One region of the Haloleucobacter albus genome, then DNA from elsewhere that is predicted to be linked to it. Evidence: predicted binding sites of a transcription regulator. Region 1 holds the regulator's gene; the other holds the start of a gene.
What was found. The regulator PhoB, encoded in region 1, activates phosphate uptake and scavenging genes when phosphate is short. The targets are predictions, from matches to a motif close to TGTCATNNANCTGTCAT.
Positions count from the first base shown of each region.

Region 2: the regulator PhoB is predicted to act here: its motif matches at 1,784-1,800, upstream of ACT6QH_RS07185 (NAD-glutamate dehydrogenase).

Region 1 covers NZ_JBQWAS010000021.1:111,265-114,678, reverse strand. The annotation lists gene pstB (phosphate ABC transporter ATP-binding protein PstB) at 1-505, shown strand, start outside; gene phoU (phosphate signaling complex protein PhoU) at 525-1,241, shown strand; gene phoB (phosphate regulon transcriptional regulator PhoB) at 1,428-2,126, shown strand; gene ACT6QH_RS04990 (DMT family transporter) at 2,184-3,053, opposite strand.
Region 2 covers NZ_JBQWAS010000023.1:141,801-145,214, forward strand. The annotation lists gene ACT6QH_RS07185 (NAD-glutamate dehydrogenase) at 1-1,717, opposite strand, end outside; gene ACT6QH_RS07190 (FAD-dependent oxidoreductase) at 2,306-3,414, shown strand, end outside.

The DNA.
Region 1 (3,414 bases):
CTCGCGCATCGGCATGGTGTTCCAGAAGCCCACGCCCTTCCCCATGTCCATCTATGACAATATCGCCTTCGGCGTGCGCCTGCATGAGAAGCTCTCCAAGGCGCAGATGGATGAGCGTGTGGAATGGTGCCTGCGCAAGGCTGCCATCTGGGACGAGACGAAGGATCGCCTCAACACTTCGGCGCTCGGCATGTCCGGCGGTCAGCAGCAGCGTCTGTGCATTGCCCGCACCATTGCGGTGCGCCCGGAAGTGATCCTTCTGGACGAGCCGACCTCCGCGCTTGACCCGATCTCCACCTCGAAGATCGAAGACCTGATCGATGAGCTGAAGCGTGACTTCACCATCGTCATCGTGACCCATAATATGCAGCAGGCCGCGCGCTGTGCTGATAACACCGCCTTCTTCTATCTGGGTGAACTGATCGAAGTGGCGCCTTCGGATGTGATCTTCACGAACCCGAAGGAAATCAAGACGCGCGACTACATCACCGGCCGCTTTGGCTGAGGAGGGAAGGACCGTGGGGATGCCCGATCATATTGTGACCTCGTTCGATGTAGAGCTGAAGGAAATCAGCCGCGCCGTCGTCGAGATGGGCGGCAAGTCGGAGCGGCTGGTGGCCGATTCCGTCAATTCGCTGATCAAGCGCGATGTGACTCTGGCACAGAAGGTCGTGCTGCTTGATGATAGCATTGACCAGATGCAGCGCGATATTGAGGAGAAATCTGTCCTCATTATCGCGAAGCGTCAGCCGGTGGCGGGGGATCTGCGTGAGATCGTGGCTGCCATCCGCATCGCCAATGACATCGAGCGTATTGGCGATCTGGCGAAAAACATTTCCAAGCGTGTGATCGCTATTGAGGGTGAGTATCACCCCCAGAAGCTGGTGCGCGGTGTTGAGCATATCTCAGACCTGGTTCTGGAGCAGCTCAAGGAAGTGTTGGATGCCTATGCGGGGCGCAATGCGGCCAAGGCTGTTGAGGTGTGGGGGCGCGATAGTGATATCGACACCATGTATACCTCACTGTTCCGCGAGCTTCTGACCTATATGATGGAAGATCCGCGTAACATCTCTGTTTGCACGCATCTTCTGTTTTCTGCCAAGAATATTGAACGTATGGGCGACCATGCCACCAATATTGCAGAGATCATCTATTATATGGTCACGGGGCAGGTGCTGCCGGAAAATCGGCCAAAGGCGGATGCTTCCAGCGATACCACGGTGGCTTTTCCCGGAGATTGAGCCTTTCGGGAAAGGGTGCTGTTCCCTTCCGGCCCTGGTCGGAAGGGAAGGGCCTGCCACCTCACGGTAGGCCTTCATATTCTCGGGCGAAACCGGGTGGGCGCTTTTGTGCCCGCCGGGCGCACGGCTTGCAGGCGCAGAGTATTCTGGCCGGTGCCGTTCGCTTTATACAGACAGGTGTGAACAGTGCCGGCGCGTATTCTGATCGTCGAGGACGAGGAGCCCCTCACCCTGCTGCTCCGCTACAATCTGGAAGCGGAAGGCTATAGCGTCGAAAGCGTGGATCGAGGAGACGAAGCGGAAACGCGTTTGCGTGAAAGCGTGCCGGATCTGGTTGTGCTGGATTGGATGCTGCCCGGCCTCTCTGGCATTGAATTATGCCGCCGCCTGCGCAGCCGACCCGAGACGCAGCGTCTGCCTGTCATCATGCTCACGGCACGAGGCGAGGAAACCGAGCGGGTGCGCGGACTTTCCACCGGGGCCGATGATTATGTGGTGAAGCCCTTCTCTGTGCCGGAACTGGTGGCTCGCGTGCGCGCCCTTCTGCGTCGGGCCAAGCCGGAGCATGTTGCCACGCTGTTGCAAGCCGGCGATATCGAGCTGGATCGGGAAACCCATCGTGTTCATCGCGCCGGACGGGAAATCCATCTGGGCCCCACAGAATTCCGGTTGCTGGAATTTCTGATGCAGAGCCCTGGTCGGGTCTTCTCACGCGAGCAACTGCTGGATGGCGTGTGGGGACAGGATGTCTATATCGACGAGCGCACGGTGGATGTGCATGTCGGGCGTTTGCGCAAGGCGATCAATCGTGGTCGACAGTTGGACCCCATCCGTACGGTACGTGGGGCGGGTTACAGCTTCAACGAGATGTTCGCGCGCGGCTGAAGACTGCGGAATAGTGGTGTCGGGGCGGATTTTCTATCACATCGCCCCTCCGTTCTTTCATGCAGGTGAAGAGTGGGAAGGTGCGCTGTAAGTGCGCTGGTTGAGCCAGATGCTGCCCAGAACCAGCCCGGCACCAAGAAGTTGCCATGCGGTGAGGCTCTGTCCCAGAAAGACCCAGCCCAGAAGAACGGCGGTCAGTGGGCTGAGAAAGCCGAGAGATGAGACGACAGGCGCTTCCAGCCGGGCGAGCCCCCGAAACCAGAGCAGGCATGAAAGCGCAGCGCCGGCAAGGCTGAGCCAGCTGATGGCAGCAATGTTCACCCAGGTGAACTCGGGGCGATGGGGTTCAAAGGCAATGGCAAGGGGGATCAGTAGCAGTCCTCCTGCGCTGAGTTGCCAAGCCGTGTAGCTCAGTGACGAGGCCGGAGGCTGCCATCGGCGGGTGAGCACGATGCCCGTCGCCATGGAAGCGGCACTGCCGAGGGCTGCTGCAATGCCCAGCGGGTCCAGTTGTGTTACGGGCGTCAGTACCAGCATGGCTACGCCAGAAATGCCAGCGAAAACGGCCAGTACGGAAAGTGGCCGGATGGGCGCACCAAGCAGCAGATACGCCAGCAGAATGACGATTGGCGGCTGAAAATTGCCGAGCGTTGCCGCCACGCCACCGGGCAGCCGATAGGCAGAGATGAAGAGTAGGGCCCAGAACAGGGAGAAGTTCAGCCCGCCAAGCAGGAAAGCGCGCAACCACCAGATGCCTGATGGCAGTTGGCGGCTCAGCAGTAGCAGGAGCAGCCCTGCTGGCAGCGCCCGCAGAACCGTGATGGTGAGCGGGTAGCCTTCTGGCAAAAACTGTGTGGTGACAATGTAACTGCTGCCCCAGATGATGGGGGCCATGGCGGTGAGCAGCAGGTTTGTCAGGCGGGGCATGGCGTGGTTCCGGGAGGCTGGCGCTGAGCGGTGGAACTGAACAGTGTTGGGAGCGTGGCAGGGGGGCGAATCGGCCGCTGCGACTGCTCGCACCTGATGCGAGACAAGCCTTTATACTCTTTGGCTTATGACCGTCTCTGTAATGGTGAAGATGGGCTTTCCGCATGAGTGTTTCAGAGAGTATTTAGGGCTGGCGCGAGAGGAACTCACAACAGCCGAGATCTCGCGGCGCCTGAGGATTCTCGACCAGCGCGCCTACACTGTTTTGCGGGTAAGTGGTATGTGCCGGCTTTATCATCTGGCGAATTGCCACGTGCCACGCTGCCATTAGCAGTTGTAGCGCTGCTTGCCCGTGGATTGC
Region 2 (3,414 bases), on a different contig from region 1:
GGCGCCCCGGATTCAGGCGCTCCAGCTGCTCAATATCTGCAAGCGCGGTTTCCACGTCGAATGTGCTGATATAGCCCGCGCCAAAGGCATTGGCATAGCGCTGTTGCAGCGCGGTCATGCGGTCCTTGTTGAGGACGGGGTTGGAGATGATGGCCTGGCTGAGCCGGTCGCTCCAGGAGAAGGTGGCGTCGGCGATATCGGCTTCAAGCGTGGCGCGGTCCACATCTGGAATGCTGCCGGCATTGCGGCCGATGATGACATGCACGCGGGTAAGCGGCACCCCGGCCAGATAGGATTCAGCAAAGGAGGTGACGCGGCCGCCAAACGCCTTGGACAGAATCTCGCCGATGCGGGACCGCACCGCGATATCGAAGCGGTCATGCGGCACATAGACCAGCGCTGAAACGAAGCGATCAAACCTGTCCTGCCGCAGCAGCAGACGTACGCGCGGACGATCATAAAGGGAGAGAATTTCGCGCGAATGAGTCAGCAGGGTTTCGCTGTCGATCTGGAAGAGGTCATCGCGTGGATAGGTTTCCAGCGCGGTTGCCAAAGCGCGGGCAGAATGGCTGTCCGGTTCCAGTCCGGCGGCCTTCATCACGGCGTCGGCCTTCAGGCGCAGATAGGGAATTTGCCACACGGAATGGGTGTAGGCGCTGGCGGTGAGCAGGCCGATGACATGGATTTCGCCGGTGAGGCGGCCTGCCTTGTCATGGGTTTTGATGCCCACATAATCCATGGTGCCGCGCCGGTGCACGCGGGAGCGCAGGCTGGCCTTGGTGAAGAGCAGGGGCTGGGGCGAGGCCAGAAAGGCGCGGATTTCCGGCGTGGTCACCACCGGAATATCCCCCAGGCGCAGTTCGTGCACGGAGGGGTCGCGCAGCACGCCCAGGCCGGTTGTCGGCAGCTCCAGCAGGCCGCCATCATTGTCGATCTCGTAATGACGCAGGCCGAGAAAGATGAAATTGTCCTGAGCCAGCCAGGAAAGCAGATCGGCCGCCTCGCGGGCCTCGGCGGGCTCCACGCCCTTTTCGCCGGCACGGTAGCGCTGGGCCAGTTCCTGAACCTGCTCATGCATGGCCCGGAAATCTTCATTGGCGGCGCGAACATCTGTCAGGGTCTCTGCAATCTCGGCCTTGAGCTGTGCGCCTTCGGCGGCGGAGATGGCCGGAATGTGCAGATGAATGAGACTTTCGCGCCGGCCTGAGGGTTCCTGATTGGCGCGGGGCGGTTCCTTCACATTCAGAACCTGGCCCTGTGCGTTGCGTTCCACATGCAGGATGGGATGGGCCGCGAGTTTCAGCTCGATGCCACGCGCGGCGATAGCCGCGACCACGGAATCGAACAGAAAGGCCATGTCATCATTCACGGCCTCAATGACGGTGATGGTGCCGCTGATATCCGATGAGGGGTCGGGTTGGGGGGTGTGCAGGCGGATATCAATGCTGCCGGGCCGATGGGTTGTGACATGCTGCCAGGCCGAGCGGATCATGGCGGCAAGCATGGGGACGGAAAGGGGCAGCAGATCTTCCGGCGCCATGGCCGCAAGGAAGGTGTGGGTGAAGGTGTTGGGCACCGGCTTGTGCGCCGGCGCGATGCCGCCCACGGAGCGGGCCTCGCCGACGGCGGCTTCCTGTGCCAGCAGGGCGCGGACTTCGCTGATGCGCGTTGCGATGCTCTGGCTCGTATCGACTTCAGGAAAACCGTGAATGGTCATGGCCCTTGTCCCCCAAATTTCGCGCGTGCGCTTCTCAGCTGTGTTGCCTGCCTGTGCCGCTATCCTGCCACGGCCTCATGACAGGGCTGTATGGCGGGTGCAGGCAGGACATGACGGGCTGTCACGACATAAAAATGACGCGGAGCGCCTCTCTGCTTCAAGATGAAGTGGAATAAATTGGAAGAAAAGGACAAAATAGAGGCCGCTTGCGAAAATCGTGCGCCTTGTGTCAGGCATATCTGCGGCATTGTAAGTGCAATAAGGTGATGTGTGCGCTGCAATATGGCGCGCCTATGGTGTGCGATGCAGTATTGCGCCTCTTTTGCGATGGGGATTTTTGTAAAATAAGTGCGGAATATTGTGCATTTTGCGCTGTATCCCGTCTCTTTCTGGTGTGAGAACAGCCCTTGCCGCCTGTATTGCGCAGCTGGGTTTGACGTGGGATTGAGGGCGGATGTGTGGCGTGGGCTTGCAGCGGACATCCTCCTGGCAAAGGATGTTCACAGCTTGTGCAGTTGCGAAAAATATTTCACGCGGCGGGGGTATGGATGAGCCTCGAACTGTCGGGCTGCGAAGGGGAGAGGCATAATGACGGAAGATGTTCGGAAAACGGCCGCTGATGGTTCCGCCCCGGAACAGCCTTCCCGAGTGAAGCCGGCTGGCGCTGCGCCGGATATGCCTGAGCATGATGTCCCTTCTCTGGAGGCTGGGCTGCCGGAAACCTTTCTGCCGGCTTCCGCCTTCTCCGGGCAGGAGGCCGACAAGCATGATGCGTCCCTGACGCCAGAGGAGGACGTCGCCGATCTGCCTGTGCCCCGTGCGGACAGACATGCCGATTTCGTGCTGCTGGGCGGCGGCATGGCGAGCGCCGCCGCCGCCGCCACCTTGCGCAGCGAGGGCGCGGAAGGGTCCATTCTGCTGATTTCTGCGGAAATGGTGCCGCCCTATCACCATCCCGCACTCTCGAAGCGTGTGCTGTTGGGGGAGAAGCCTTCCGGGCAGGTCTTCATTCATCCGGAAACATTTTACGAAGAGCAGCGGATTGATCTGGCCCTCGGCACCCGCGTGGTGACGGTGAACAGCCGGGCGAAGATCATCACCACTGCGGCCGGCGGCACCATCAGCTATGGCCAGTTGATGATCGCGACTGGCGGCACCCCCAAGCCATTGCGGGTGCCAGGTGCCCATTTGCCCGGCGTTTTCACCCTGCGCGACATGAATGACGCCAGTTCCATCCGCGCTGCCATGGGGCCGGCGCGCCACGCGGTGGTGCTGGGTGGCAGTTTTCTGGGTATGGAAATTGCCATGGCGTTGCTGGAGGCGGGGCTTCAGGTCACCATCATTGAACAGGGGCCGGTGCTGCTGCGTCATCTGGAGGCGGAGCGGCTCTCCACATATTTCCGTGCCTATGCCGAATCGCGTGGGGCGCGGGTGCTGCTGAATGAAACCGTGCGCGAGGTGCATGGAACGGCCGGGCTGCCAGAAGGCGAGCCGGGGCGGGTGGAAGCTGTGGAGACCTCATCCGGGGCGCGTCTGCCCTGTGACCTTATGGTGGTGAGCATCGGGGTGTCTCCGGCCACGTCCTTTCTGGAAGGCAGCGACATCAAGCTCTCCAATGGCTATGTGATGGTCGATTCGCTGTTGCGCACCAGCGCGCCGGGCGTGTTCGCCGCCGGGGACGTCACCACATTTTACGA